2 regions of the Geobacillus stearothermophilus ATCC 12980 genome follow, and region 1 is predicted to be linked to the other one. Evidence: riboswitches for the same ligand, from Rfam matches in the RefSeq annotation. Region 1 holds a riboswitch; the other holds the start of a gene.
What was found. Region 1 has a riboswitch for thiamine pyrophosphate ahead of tenA (thiaminase II). Riboswitches for the same ligand answer to the same signal wherever they lie in the genome.
Positions count from the first base shown of each region.

Region 1 (7,749 bases):
AACAGAAAGAAAAAATTTGGACGCGCAATTTTATTTTGATTTGCTTGGCCAACTTTTTCATTTTTCTTGGATTTCAAATGACGCTGCCGACACTGCCGCTGTTTGTCGAACACTTAGGCGGCAACGACCAGCTCATCGGCCTTGTCGTCGGGATTTTCACTTTTTCCGCACTTCTCGTCCGTCCGTTTGCCGGCCATGCGCTTGAGACGCGGGGACGGCGGTTTGTCTTTTTGCTTGGGCTGCTCATTTTTGTCGTTTCGGTCGGTTCGTACAGTGTCATCACCAGCATGCTTCTTCTCTTTTTGATGCGCGTCGTCCAAGGAATTGGCTGGGGGTTTTCGACAACCGCTTCCGGAACGGTGGCGACGGACATCATTCCGGCCAGCCGCCGCGGGGAGGGAATGGGTTATTACGGATTGTCAGGAAACATCGCCCTCGCTTTCGGTCCGTCGCTTGGACTTGTGCTTGCCGCTATGATTCCGTTTAGCCATTTGTTTCTGATTTGCGCTCTGCTTGGCGTTGCTTCCGTATTGTTTGCGGCGGCCATCACCTATAAAAAAGTGGAGGGAAGGCCGCGCTATGAGACGAACAAGTGGGACCTTTACGAAAAAACGGCGCTCGTTCCATCCGTGCTTCTCTTCTTTTTAACGGTGACGTTCGGCGGCATTGCTTCGTTTTTGCCGCTATATACGGCGCAAAAAGGGATCGGCGGTTTGCAGCTGTATTTTTTGCTTTATGCGCTCGCCCTGATGGTGACGCGCACGTTCGCCGGCCAGCTGTATGACCGGAAAGGGCATCGGGCTGTCTTTCTCCCAGGTGCGGGGCTCATTTTGCTTGCGATGCTGCTGCTCTCCTGGCTGCCGGGGGAATGGGCGCTGCTTTTGGCGGCAGTATTGTATGGCTTCGGTTTTGGCATGGTGCAGCCAGGGCTGCAGGCGTGGTCGGTTGAGCGGGCCCCTGTTCATCGGAAAGGAATGGCGAATGCAACGTTTTTCTCCTTTTTTGATTTAGGCGTTGGCATCGGGGCGATGGTGTTTGGCCAAATCAGCCACTGGTTCGGCTATCCGAGCATTTATGTAACCGCCGCCGGTTCGGTGCTTGTTTCCATGCTCGTTTACTTGAGCGTGCTGCGCAAAGAACAACCTCTTCATCCGCGGCAAGAAAGAAACGCTTAAGGTTTGTCCTTAAGCGTTTTTCTTTAGCGCCGCGAGTGCACTTCGTAGATGGCAAATTTTAAATAGTCGCCTTCATTGGCGGCAAGCAGTTTCGGGTGGTCATAGCCGGCGCCGTTCCAGTACACTTGGCGGAGCACTTTTTTGGCGTCAAACGCCGCATCGGCGATCATCTCTTGGAACATGTGCGGGCGAACATGGTACGAACAGCTCGACGTGACGAAAAAGCCGCCGTCTTTGACGAGTTTCAACCCGTTCAAATTGATGTCTTTATAGCCGCGCAGCGCTTTTGGCACCGCGTGGGCCGATTTGGCGAACGCCGGCGGGTCGATGATGACGACATCCCACTGTTTGCCGGATCGCACTGCTTCGCGTAAGTAATCGAATGCGTTGGCGACGACAAATTCTACATTTGTGAATCCGTTTAAGGCCGCATTTCGTTTTGCCGTCTCAATTGCATGCTCGGAAATGTCGACGGCGGTGGCGTGCTTCGCTCCGTACAGGCAGGCGTTCAGCATAAATGAGCCGGTATGGGTGAAACAATCAAGCACCGTCGTCTCCGGGCCGATGAGCGGGCGGAGGGCGGCGCGGTTTTGCCGCTGGTCGAAGAAAAAGCCGGTTTTTTGCCCGTTTTCAATGTCGACAATGTATTTCACGCCGTTCTCCTCGATTTCCATCTCCGTCTCCGCTTCCCCGTACCAAAACCCTTTTTCCTGTTTGAGACCCTCAAGCTCCCGCACGGACACATCGTTGCGCAAATAAATGGCCCTTGGAGCGAACACGTCAAGCAAGCCGCGCAAAATCCACTCTTTGTGCACTTCCATCCCGAGCGCCAAAATTTGCACCACAAGCACGTCCTCATATTTATCGACGATGAGCCCCGGCAGAAAATCGGCCTCGCCGTAGACGGCGCGGCATGAACGGACGCCCGGGAGCATCCGTTCGCGATACGCCCAAGCGCGGCGGATGCGCTCAATGAAAAACCGCTCATCGAGCTCGTCATCCGGGTTTTGCGTCAACACCCGGACGATGATTTGCGAGGCTGGATTGATGTAGCCTTTCGCCAACCAGTACCCTTGATGGTTATAGACATCGACAAAATCTCCCGGTGTGATGTCACCCTCGATACGGTCGACTTCGCTCTGAAAAATCCACGGATGGCCTTGTTCGAGCCGTTTTTTTCGTTGCCGCTTCAAGATCACTTTCGCCATCAGTTCCAACTCCCATCCGGTAATCAATCGTTGCGCTTTTATCATAGCGAATTGCGGAGCGCGGCGCAATGACAGCCGAAAAAAAAGGTTGACAACCGATGCGGCCGTGATATGATAAATGTAAAGAAAATTTCATCACAATCAGACATCCACTAGGGGGGCCTGTAAACAGGCTGAGATCAAAGTGTGACTTTGAGACCCTTAGCACCTGATCTGGGTAATGCCAGCGTAGGGAAGTGGAGGAGCTGCAGGCCGGCTTTGGCCGCATTGGAAAATCTGTATGCTCGCGCCGCCTTCTTTACGCGAATCGGTAAAGAAGGCGGCGCTTTTATTTTGGAAAAAGGGGGAATACGAATGTCGTTTGCAAGGCGCGTGCGCCAGGCGGCTGATCCGATCTGGCAGGCGAGTTTCCGTCACCCGTTTGTCAAAGAGCTTGGCGAAGGAACGTTGGATCGCGCAAAATTCCGCTATTATGTCATGCAAGATGCGTACTATTTGCGCCATTTTGCCCGTGTGCAGGCGATCGGGGCGGCGAAATCGCCGGATTTGGCGACGACGGCCCGGCTGGCGCACCATGCCCAAAGCACATGCGAAGCGGAATTGTCGCTTCATGAAACGTTTGCCGGACTGCTTGGCATCACCGAAGAGGAACGGGCTGCGTTCATGCCGGCGCCGACGGCTTACGCGTATACATCGCATATGTACCGGGCGGCGTATGAAGGGCATTTGGGCGATGTCATTGCCGCGATTTTGCCGTGCTATTGGCTGTATTACGAAATCGGTGAGCGGCTGAAAACGTGCCGGCCGAACGATCCGATTTATGAAAAGTGGATCAGTACATACAGCTCCGATTGGTTTCGCTCGCTTGTTGAGGAGCAGATCGACCGGCTTGACGCCATTGCCGCTGCCGTGACTGAGGAAGATCGGCGCCGGATGGAACAGCATTTTTTGATCAGCAGTGACTATGAGTATCAGTTTTGGGAGATGGCGTACCGACTGGAGCGGTGGCCATCGGCCGAACTCATGAAGAGCCGGTGAAACGGCGACAACACGAAAGGAGGAGTTTTCATGGGAACAACATCGAAAGGGTTGAAACTGGCCGATATTTTAACGACGATTGTCATTGCCGTTGTGTTCGGCGTCATTTACAAAGTGTGGGGGCCGTTGTATGAAGTGGTGAAAGTATTCGGGTTTCATGCCGATCAACTGATTTATGGCATGTGGTTTATCGCGTCGTCGCTTGCGTATTTGCTAATCCGCAAACCGGGGGTGGCGCTGCTTGCCGAGATCGCGGCTTCATCGGGCGAGTTGGTGATGGGGTCGCAGTGGGGGCTTGAGGTGTTGATTTATGGGGTTGTACAAGGGCTGTTTGCCGAGCTTGTCTTTGCGGCGTTCCGCTATCGGCGGTTTGACGTGTTTGTCGTGTCGCTCAGCGCCGTCGGCGCGACGGTCGGTTCGCTGATCATGGACTTTTACAAAGGATATATCGAGGCGCTCGCCCCGTGGAACATGGCGCTCTTTTTGCTGGCGCGTTTTGTCGGCGCCGTTCTTATCTCCGGCGTGTTCGCCGTTTCGTTGGCCAAGGCGCTTGAGAAAACCGGGGTGACGCAAATGTGGCGGCCGGTTTCCAAAGAGGACTATGATGCGCTGAACCGGTAAGGGGAATGACCGATGAAGCAAGCCATTGTCATCGAACAGCTGCGCCTGAAGTTTCCAGGGCATAGCGACTTATTGTTCCGCGATTTGTCGCTGTCCGTTGCTGCCGGGGAGAAAGTGCTTCTCCTCGGCCCGTCTGGATGCGGCAAGTCGACGCTTTTGCAAGTGATGGCCGGCATCATTCCCCACTCGATCGACGTGCCGATGAAAGCCGGGCGCCTTGAGCGGCCGGAACGATGGGGATATGTGTTTCAAGATCCGGATACGCAGTTTTGCATGCCGTATGCCGATGAGGAAATCGCGTTTGCCCTCGAAAATCGAAGTGTGCCGCGCCGCGAGATGCCCGCCCGCATCCGCTTGCTGTTGGACCAAGTCGGGTTGGCGATCGAACCGCACACCGACATTCATACGCTTTCCGGCGGGATGAAGCAGCGGTTGGCGCTCGCTTCTGTTCTTGCGCTTGAGCCGGATGTTTTGTTTTTGGATGAGCCGACGGCTTTGCTCGATGAGGAAGGGACGAAAGCCGTATGGCAGGCGGTGCGGGATGTGAGCCGGGACAAAACGGTCGTCATCGTCGAGCATAAAATCAACCATGTTCTTGACTTCGTCGACCGGATTGTGTTGCTTGGCAGCGACGGGTGCATCATCGCCGATGGAGGAGCGAGGGAAGTATTTTCCCGATATAAGGACGTCATGACGGCGGAAGGCATTTGGCACCCGGACGTTTGGGAGGAATGCGGACCGATCGTGCGCCGGGAGGAAAGGCAGGAAGGCGAGGAGCTGATCCGCCTTCACCGTTTCCGCGGCTTTCGCGGCCGGGAGGTGAAAATCAGCGTACCGGAGGCGGTTGTGCGGGCGGGAGAATGGATCGCCGTCACCGGCCGAAACGGCGCGGGCAAAAGCACGCTTTTGCATGGGTTGATGCAACTGATTCGCACCGAAGGCGAATATACATTGTTCGGGGAGGATATCGAGCTCCGGCAGCCGCTTTACCGCCATATCGCGTTCGTGTTTCAAAATCCCGAATTTCAATTTGTCACCCATACTGTGCGCGATGAACTGGCGTATTCGCTGCGGCTTGAGGGGCGATCTGAAGAGGAAATCAATGAGACGGTCACCCGCCTGCTCAGCGCGTTTGGCCTTGACGGAAAGGAAGAAGTGCATCCGTACCAGCTGTCAGTCGGGCAAAAACGGCGGTTGAGCGTGGCTGCTTCGATCGTCGCCGGTCAACGCCTCTTTTTGCTTGATGAGCCGACATTTGGACAGGATGCGAAAAACACGTTTGCGTTGTTGGCGATGTTGGAGTCATACCGAAGGCAAGGGGCGGCGATCATCATGGTCACCCACGACGAACAAATTGTCCGTCGTTTTGCGACGAGACGATGGGTGGTGGAAGACGGAGCGCTTGTTCGCGATGAGCGCCTCGCTGCTGTGGAGACTGTATTGGCTGAAGGAGGAACATGGCGATGAACTGGGACATTCAGCGCCGTGAGACATGGCTTTATGAAGCGAACCCGAGTTTGAAGCTCATTGTGCTCGTCATGCTCTTTTTTGCGGTGTTGTTCATTCATAACCCGAACGTGCTCATCAATTTGTCGCTCGCCCTGTTCGTTTTGTTTTGCTTCGGCACCGGGTATCCAGCAAAGCTGCTTGTTTGGCTGTTTTTGCCGTTTTTCCTGATCTTTGTTTCCACTGCTTCATCGATGATGATGTTTGGCGAAGGGACGACAACGTGGTTTCGCTGGGGGCTCATCCACGTAACAGCGGAAAGCTTTTGGCGCGGCATGCATCTCGGATTTCGCGCCTTGTCGCTCGGGCTGTTAGGCTTGATTTTTTCCTTGACGACTCGGCCGGTGCAGCTGTTTTATTCGCTCATGCAGCAATTGAAGCTGAAACCGAAGTATGCGTACAGTTTTTTGGCGGCGGTCCGCCTGCTGCCGATCATGATTGAGGAGTTTCAAACGGTCCGGTATGCGCTGAGAGTGCGCGGCGTGCCAAACCGCGGCGGCCTTGGCAAAGTGAAGCGTTATGCCATCCCGCTTTTGGCACAAAGCATCCGCCGCGCCCAGCGCATCGCCGTGGCGATGGAGGCGAAACAATTTTCCAACAGCGGCCAGCGTACGTTTTATTATGAAATCAAGTTTGGCAAATGCGATATTTGGTTTGTCGTCTTGACCGTTGCGTTGTTGGTTGCCGCTTATTATGCGGGCGTCCATTACCCGTATATTTCAGTCCATGATGTAAGGTAGGCAGAAAGAAAGGGATTGTGATGGGGGCTCTTCACTTCATTTCCACCGGGCGGCAAACAGCCGACGAATTCGCGGCCATTTGTGCGCGTATCCATCCGTATGCGGATGCCATTCACATTCGCGAGAAAGAAAAAACGGCGCGCGAAGTGGCCGAGTTTGTCACCGCGCTGCTTTACACCGGGGTGCCGCCGCAAAAAATCATCGTCAATGACCGTGTTGACGTCGCGGCCGTCTACGGTGTCGGCGGGGTGCAGATCGCGTCTCACAGCTTGCCGGTGCGTGCCGTCCGCCGTTCGTTTCCGGACTTGACAGTCGGCTGTTCCGTGCACAGCCTGACGGAGGCGAAGCAGGCGGAAGAGGACGGCGCTCACTTTTGCCTGTACGGCCATATGTTTCCGACTGCCAGCAAGCCTGGATTGCCGCCGCGCAGCATCGATTCGTTGCGGGAGATGGCCGCGTCCGTCTGCATCCCGGTTATTGCGATCGGCGGCATTCATGCCGGCAACGCCTGCCGGGTGATGGAGGCCGGTGCCGCGGGAGTGGCGGTGTTATCGGCTGTCTTTTTAGCGCCTGATCCGGTTGTGGAAGCAAGACGTTTGGCGCAAATCGTGAAAGGGGAGAGGAAAAATGGGGGCACATTATGATGTCGTCGTTGTCGGCGGTGGGGTGATCGGGGCGGCGACAGCTTTTGAGCTCGCCAAACGGCGGCACCGCGTGGCGATTTTCGAAAAAGGAACAATGACCGGCGAAGCGTCAAGCGCGGCGGCCGGTATGCTGGGGGCGCAATCGGAGTTCGCCGCGCCGAGTCCGCTCATCCCGCTCGCCCTGCAAAGCCGGGCGCTCGTGCCGGCGCTCGCTGCGGAATTGCGGGAGAGAACCGGTATTGACATCGGACTTGTCGAAAAAGGAATGCTCAAAGTTGCGACGAATGCGGAAGAAGCGGAGGAGTTGCACCACCATTATACATTTTGGAAGGAAATGGGTGAGACAGTTCACTGGCTGGCGACAGAAGAAGCGCTTAAGCTGGAGCCGCGTCTTGCGGGCGAGGCGCTGGCCGGCGCCATGTACATTCCCGGAGACGGGCAAGTGAGCGCCCCGGATTTGGCTGCCGCTCTTGTTTCAGCCGCTGTCTCCGCCGGTGCGCATTTGTATGAGCATACGGAAGTGTTTGACATTCGTTCGGATGTCGGCGGGCATACCGTGGAAACAGCGAGCGGAACTTTCGCCGCTGCCGCTGTCGTGATCGCCTCGGGCGCCTGGGCGGCGCGTCTGGGGGCCGCGCTCGAGCTGCCGCTTTTTGTATTCCCGGTCAAGGGGGAATGCATCATGGTGCGTACGCCAACCCCGCTCGTGCAAATGACGGTGTTTGCGAAAAATGGCTGTTACATCGTGCCGAAGCGCGGCAACCGGCTGCTGATCGGTGCGACGTCCACGCCGGGGACGTACGACCGGCGCGTGTCA
Region 1 covers NZ_CP128494.1:486,350-494,098, forward strand. The annotation lists gene QSJ10_RS02675 (MFS transporter) at 1-1,175, shown strand, start outside; gene QSJ10_RS02680 (class I SAM-dependent rRNA methyltransferase) at 1,199-2,383, opposite strand; TPP riboswitch at 2,528-2,635, shown strand; gene tenA (thiaminase II) at 2,738-3,421, shown strand; gene QSJ10_RS02690 (ECF transporter S component) at 3,452-4,042, shown strand; gene QSJ10_RS02695 (ABC transporter ATP-binding protein) at 4,055-5,509, shown strand; gene QSJ10_RS02700 (energy-coupling factor transporter transmembrane component T family protein) at 5,506-6,288, shown strand; gene tenI (thiazole tautomerase TenI) at 6,309-6,932, shown strand; gene thiO (glycine oxidase ThiO) at 6,916-7,749, shown strand, end outside.

Region 2 (7,749 bases), 140 kb from region 1:
TGTCATTAGCAAGTTATATCATCCGCACCATGTTCATCGTCATCCCTGGCACAGCGGCGATCGGCCTTGTGATATGCCTGGCCAATGGCATTCGCGGGGCGGCGTTTTGGTGGACGCTTGCTGCCATCATGCTATTCGGGGCGGTGGTCGGCTTGGTTTCATCGACGCTCAACTACCGGCGGTTTGTCGCGCCGATCGCTGTCATCAATGAACATGTAAGCAAAATGACAGAGGGGGACTTGAAGACGCGCATGCCGCTTGATCGCGTGCAGCAGCTGCGGCCGATCGCGGCTGCGTTCAACCGTATGGCCGATGCATGGCAGGAAGTGATGGGCCGCGTGCAGCATCATGCCGAAGAGGTGGCGCAAGTGTCCGGCCAGTTGGCCGCTGTCGCTGAGCAGACGACGAAAGCGACAGAGCAAATTGCGACAACGATGGAAACGCTTGCGGCAAGTGCGGAGGAGCAGGCTGATGCTGTCCGCACCACCGCCGCGTCCGTGCATGATATTTCCCAAACATTGAGCGACGTCGCTTTCCATACGAAAGAAGTGGCGCACCGGGCTGAGAAAACATCGGCGAAAGCAGAGGACGGCAAGCAGTCAATCGGACAAATGTCCGAGCAAATGCAGTTCATTTACGACCACGTTCAAGCGCTTGGCCAGGTCGTTCAAAGGCTCGGGGAGCGCTCGAATGAGATTGGACAAATTACGGAAGCGATCACCGGCATTGCGTCGCAGACGAATTTGTTGGCGCTCAATGCCGCGATCGAAGCGGCGCGCGCCGGCGAGCAAGGGAAAGGGTTTGCGGTTGTCGCGGATGAAGTGCGCAAGCTCGCAGAACAATCCGCGCGCTCCGCGCAACAAATTTCCGAGCTGATCGGCTACATTCAAGAAGAAACGAAGCGGGCGGTTTCGTCTGCCGAACAGGTGATCTCCGAAGTGGCGAAAGGATTGAACGTGGCGGCGGCATGCGGCCAATCATTTGCCCATATTCGCGAGGAGGTCGGCCAAGTGAGCAAACAAATTGGACAAGTATCGTCCGCCATCGAGCAAATGAAGGAGCATGCCCGCCAAGTGAACGACGCACTCCAACAGATGACCAATATTGTCGAACAGTCAGCGTCCGGTGCGGCCAACGTATCGGCAGCGACGCAGGAACAAATGGCTTCCGTCGAGGAAATCGCCTCTTCGTCGACATCGCTCGGTCAGATGGCGGACGAGATGCGGGCAATGCTGAAGAAATTTTCTGTGTGAGTGAGGAAAAGGACGCTTTCTTCGAGAAAGAGGGGCTTTCAAACGACGTGTGGGAGTCAATGTTTGGAATAAAATGGTTTGCATCTTTGCCAATTGCCTGATAAAATAAAAAAAGTCAGTCATCATGGTTATACGCTCATCTGCTAGGGGAGTCCGGGAGCCGGGCTGAGAAAAGAACGCGATGAAGTTCTTTGACCCTTTGAACCTGATCTGGGTCATGCCAGCGTAGGGAAGCAGGCAGCGGGAACAGATGGACGCACAGGCTGTTCATTTGGCCTTTTTGCCTTGATCGGGTTCCGTTCGTTTTGCGGAACCCGTTTTTGCGTAAATATCCCCCGTTTTTGCCTCTCTTTTGCTGGTGCGGCTGCAGGTCTCAACCACCATTTCAAAGGAGGAAAGCCGCATGGAAAACATCCGCTCGTTCATGTCATTTCCAGCCAGCCGCAAGGTGTACATTGAAGGATCGCGCAAGGATGTGCGCGTGCCGATGAGAGAGATCGTGTTGTCGCCGACGAAAACGCCGCAAGGAACGGTGGAAAACGAGCCGGTGCGCGTCTATGACACAACCGGTCCATACACCGATCCTCATTTTGAGCCGGACGTCGAAAAAGGATTGCCGCCTCTTCGCCGCAACTGGATTGTTGAGCGCGGCGATGTCGAAGAAGTGAAGCCATCAGCGACCGCCGGCGTCCGCCCGCTGCCGTTCGTGCGCCGTCCATTGAGGGCAAAGCCCGGAAAAACCGTAACGCAAATGCATTATGCCAAACGGGGGATCATTACGCCAGAGATGGAGTTCGTCGCCATCCGTGAACGAATCGACCCCGAAATCGTTCGCCAGGAAGTAGCGGCCGGACGGGCGATCATTCCGGCGAACATTAATCACCCCGAGAATGAGCCGATGATCATCGGCCGTCGTTTCCATGTGAAAATTAATGCCAATATCGGCAACTCGGCCGTTTCATCCTCGATTGAAGATGAAGTGGAAAAGCTGCTTTGGGCGGTGCGTTGGGGCGCCGATACGGTCATGGATTTGTCGACCGGCAAACACATTCATGAAACACGCGAGTACATCATCCGCAATTCGCCGGTCCCCGTGGGAACGGTGCCGATTTATCAGGCGCTCGAAAAGGTAGGAGGGGTGCCGGAGAAGCTGACATGGGACGTGTACCGCGAGACGCTCATCGAGCAGGCTGAACAAGGAGTCGACTACATGACGATCCACGCCGGTGTGCGGCTTCATTACATTCCGCTCACCGCCAACCGGACGACCGGCATCGTCTCGCGCGGCGGCTCGATCATCGCCCAATGGTGTTTGGCCCACCATGAAGAAAACTTTTTGTATACGCATTTTGAAGAAATCTGCGAGATTTTGAAACAATACGATGTCGCGATCTCCCTTGGCGACGGCTTGCGCCCCGGCTCCATCGCCGATGCGAACGATGAGGCGCAGTTTGCCGAACTGGAAACGCTTGGCGAGCTGACGAAAATCGCCTGGAAGCATGATGTGCAGGTGATGATCGAAGGGCCGGGGCACATTCCGATGCATAAAATTCGCGAAAATGTCGAGCGGGAACAGGACATTTGCCATGGAGCGCCGTTTTATACGTTAGGGCCGCTTGTCACCGACATCGCGCCGGGATACGATCACATCACGTCGGCGATTGGCGCCGCCATCATTGGCGCTTATGGAACGGCGATGCTTTGTTACGTAACGCCGAAAGAGCATTTAGGGCTGCCGAATAAAGAGGACGTACGCGCCGGGGTCGTGGCCTATAAAATCGCCGCCCATGCGGCTGATCTGGCGAAAGGGCATCCGGCCGCCCAGCAACGTGACGATGCGCTCTCGAAAGCGCGCTTTGAGTTTCGCTGGAACGACCAGTTCAACTTGTCGCTTGACCCGGAACGGGCTCGTGAGTACCATGATGAAACATTGCCGGCCGAGGCGGCGAAAACAGCTCATTTTTGTTCGATGTGCGGGCCGAAGTTTTGTTCGATGAACATTTCGCACGAGCTGCAGCGGCAAATCAAAGAGGAAGGGATGAAAGAAAAAGCGCAACAATTTATTCGGCAAGGCTCGTCGCTGTATAGTCAAAAAATAAATTAAATTTAATATATATAAGTTGCAATAAAGATTTTCCGATTGTTCGATTCTGTTTTCCTTCATAACAAGTCATTTTGATAGAATGCAGCGGGCGCTCTACTGGATGTAAAACAAAGTTCCAACTTATATAGAACATTAAAAATTTATAATAAAAAATATTAAAATATAAATGAAGGAGGTGATAAATATTTTAGTAACAAGAGTCGAACAACATCAAATTAATTCCTATCATTACTTATATCATTATTGTAATGATTTATGTTTCAAATCTAAAAATCTTTACAATTATGCTAATTACATTGTTAGGCAAGAGTTTATAAATAACAATGAATGGATTCGTTATAATTCATTAGATAAGATGTTGAAACACGAACAAGTTTATAAAGAATTACCTGCTCAAACATCGCAACAAATATTAAGATTGCTAGATAAGAACTGGAAGTCATTTTTCAAGGCTATAAAGGATTGGATCAAAAACAAAGAAAAATATTTAGGTAAACCAAAATTGCCTAAATATAAAAAGAAAAATGGGCGTAATGTTGTGATTTTCACGAATCAACAATGTAAGATTAAAGATGGATACATTAAATTTCCAAAAACTGATTTAAAACTAAAAACAAAGGTTATTGAAGGATTGCAACAAGTGCGAATTGTACCAAAGGGTAGTATTTACGTAATTGAAGTTGTTTATAAAAAAGAAATTCCAAATATGATTCGTGAAAGTAATCGTGTTGTAGGTATTGATTTAGGATTAAACAACTTTGTAACTATGGTAAATAACATCGGTGAAACACCGATTGTTATTAATGGCAAAGGAGTCAAATCCATAAATCAATACTACAACAAACAAAAAGCGTATTTTCAAAGTATTTTAAAGAAACAAAATGGATTGGATTGGAGTAAAAGACTAGAAAAATTAACATTAAAACGGAACAATAAAATTAAAGACTTCATGCATAAAGCAAGCAGACATGTTGTAGATTGGTGTGTTAAACATAACATTGATACGATTGTTATTGGTAAAAATGATAATTGGAAACAAGAGGTTGATTTAGGGAAACGACTAAATCAAGCGTTCGTTCAAATTCCTTATGATATGTTTATCCATCAATTACAGTACAAAGCGGAAGAGCAAGGGGTTCGTGTCATTGTAACAGAAGAAAGCTACACATCGAAATGTAGTTTTTTAGACATGGAAGAAATCAAAAAGCAAAAACAATACAAGGGGAAGCGCATCAAACGAGGATTATTCCAATCTGAGAAAGGAATACTGATTAACGCAGATGTCAACGGAGCGTACAACATTATTAGGAAAGTATTCCCAAAGGCGTTTGCCGATGGGATAGAGGGTGTGGGGTTACACCCAGTTAAGCTAAACGTGGCTTAACGAAGAATAATGTTTAATGAAGGATTTTAATATTTTTGAATAAATTAAACATTATTCATAACCTGGAAGTTCGATCAACGGAAAAAGCATGAGCTGGAAAGCGCTCAGTGCTGATCGAAGCAGCGGAGGGGGGCGAACGTTCATCGCCCCTCTTGTTTGTTGTGCAAATGGGTGTGGTTTTTTATTATTTTTAAAATATATAATTTTCAAAAAATATATTTACAAATCGTTTCAGATGGATTATGATAATGGCATAAGGTGCAAATTTTGAATCATAGAATGATCATGAGGGGAAAACTGCGCAGTCTATCGCGACGCCTTCGCCGGCGCTTCGCTTCCATAGACAGCGGCCAGTTGCGTCATCGAACCGTGGATGATGCCGGCCGCTTCTTTTTATGGCGAAAGGGCCGGGTTTCAGATGGTTGGATCGCGTTTTTTCAGAAGGCCGGTGAAAAAACGCTGTTTTCCTTGATCGATGGGTGAACGTGTGAAAATAGGGGCTGATGCGACAAGGATTTTCTAATTGAGAAGCGATTCCGGGAAGCTGTTGCCCTAGTAAATCACCGGCCTTTTCGATGAGATGTATACCGCATCAAAAAAGAATATCCCGATTGGGTGCGGGATATCCATTGCTCGTCAAGGATCTGTTGGTTTTGCTTTTTTGGCTTCGAGCACTTCTTTGACCGCCGCTTCAATTTCTTGATAGCTTGTGCAGCGGCAAATATTCGACTCCAGCCATTCTTGAATCGTCGCCTCATCGGCGTTTGGGTGCCGCTCGATGAGCGCGTGGGCGTTCATAATGAACCCAGGAGTGCAATAGCCGCACTGAAAGCCGAAGTGGCGGACGAAGGCGTGCTGAATGGGGGCATCATCAAGCCCTTCGATCGAGGTGATCTCTTTGCCGACCGTTTCGATAGCCAGCATCATGCATGATTTGATCGGCGTGCCGTCGACTAAGACGGTGCAGGCGCCGCAGTCGCCGTTCAAACAGCCTGGCTTGGCCCCGGTCAGCCCCAGCCCATCGCGCAAAACAAACAGCAGCGTTTCGGCTTGGCGAGTGACGATCGATCTTCGTTCTCCATTAACGTGCAGCACAAGCTCCCGCTTTGTCGTTTCCTCCATGTCCGCATGCTCACCTCCTGTTTAGACGGTTTCTCCGTCTCCGAGCTCACGAAGCATATCTTCAAGCAGCTGGGCGACGACAAACAGCCGGTAGTCTGCCGAGCCTTCAATATCGTGCAAAATCGGGCGCGGGAAGGCGTCAACCGCTGCTTGGATTCGTTCACCAACTGGGCGGTTCCGGTCGTTGAGGTGCGCCTCAACGTCAGCCGAGCGAAACGGAAACGGGCAGATGTCGCTTAGGGCAACGCGAACCGTCCCGTCTTTTTTCAGCGCTGCAATCGTCACAAGCGGGTAGCCGACTTCCCCTTGCTTGCGGCGCTTGCGGTGGAAATGGGGCAGGGTGGCGGTGGCACGGTCAACCTTGAACTGGACGACAAATTCACCGCGGCCAAGCTGTAGCTGTTGATGAAACAAGTCAAGGAAGCGGCATTGCCTGATGCCGTATGGTCCGGCGATGATGACATCCGCTTCGGCGACGAATAGCGGTAGTGCGGTCTCACGGTAAAAAATTTGTCCGCAGATGTTGCCGCCGAGCGTAATTTGGTTGCGCGCTGTCCGGTCGGCGACTTCTCGCGCCGCTTTTGTCAATAACGGGAACGGATTTGCTTCTTCGAGCTCGCCGAGGGAGAGCGCCGCTCCGAGCACGAGAGAACCATTGTCGACATCAAGCGACCGACATTCAGGAATCGATTTTATGTCAATGACGGCAGCGGTGCGGACAAGGTTCAACCGAGACAACGTGATGATTTCCGTGCCGCCGTAGTAGAGCGTTCGTTTTCCATCCCGCTCGAGCGCCGCAAACAGCGCTGTCGCTTCGGCGATCGACTGCGGCCGGTAGTAGGCAAAGTCAAACGGAACCATAGGAGTCCCCTTTCTGTGTCCGCCAAATGAGTTCAGGCACAAGCGGCAGTTCATTGAGCGGCACGCCGGCAGCGAGAGACAAGGCGTTTGCCAAGGCGGCGGGCATGCCGATCAAGCCATGTTCGCCGATGCCGCGAGCGCCGTACGGGGCATCGATTTGCGGCGTTTCAACAAACTCAACGATGTACTCTGGATGTTCGCCGAAGCGAATCGGCCGGTATGTGCGCAACTGTGGGTTTAACACGCGCTGTTCGTTGTCAAACAGAAACCCTTCGCGGCTGGAAAAGCTTAGCCCCATGCTCATCGCCCCCATCGCTTGGCCAAGCGCTGCCTTTGGGTTGAGCACTTTGCCGGCATCAATGACCGCATACGCTTTGACAATGCGATACGTGTAGTCGCGGCGGTTGAACTCAATTTCCACTCCCTCGGCGCATACGCCCCATTCCGGTCCCGGTTTGCCGGCGCCGGTCTTTGGATCAAGCGGGGTCAAGTGGCGCAAAATGTAGCGGCCGCGCCCGATCACTTGCCCGCCGATGGCGTTGCCGTTCGGAAACTTGTAGCCATAGGCGATGTCTTTGATCGGAAGAAAGATGGCCGGGTCATCGCGCAAAAAGACGCGCCCGAACCCGACTTCCAAATCGTCCGGCGAGGCCCGCAAGACGCAGGCGGCGATGTCTTTTAACTGACGGATGGCGTCGTCGGCAGCGGCAAGCGCCGCACGTCCGGCCATAAACGTCCCGCGGCTGGCGACTGTTTTCCAATGTTCCGGCGTCGTTTGCGTATCAATATCCATTTTGACATGGACACAATCGACGTCCATCTTCAGCCGTTCAGAAACGATTTGCGCGAGCACCGTTTTCGTTCCGGTTCCGATTTCGACGACGCCGGAGATGACGTTGACACTGCCGTCGGAGTTGAACGTTAAGATGACGCCCGAGCTAGCATCTGTGTCGATCGTCGATGTTTTCCAGCCGCTGCTGATTCCCTTTGCTCTTACCGTATAAGCGTCCACTTCGACGCGCTGC
Region 2 covers NZ_CP128494.1:350,763-358,511, forward strand. The annotation lists gene QSJ10_RS01850 (methyl-accepting chemotaxis protein) at 1-1,253, shown strand, start outside; TPP riboswitch at 1,389-1,502, shown strand; gene thiC (phosphomethylpyrimidine synthase ThiC) at 1,657-3,357, shown strand; gene QSJ10_RS01860 (RNA-guided endonuclease InsQ/TnpB family protein) at 3,524-4,741, shown strand; gene QSJ10_RS01865 ((2Fe-2S)-binding protein) at 5,378-5,863, opposite strand; gene QSJ10_RS01870 (FAD binding domain-containing protein) at 5,885-6,724, opposite strand; gene QSJ10_RS01875 (xanthine dehydrogenase family protein molybdopterin-binding subunit) at 6,711-7,749, opposite strand, start outside.
Region 2: another riboswitch for thiamine pyrophosphate. It lies ahead of thiC (phosphomethylpyrimidine synthase ThiC); the one in region 1 lies ahead of tenA (thiaminase II).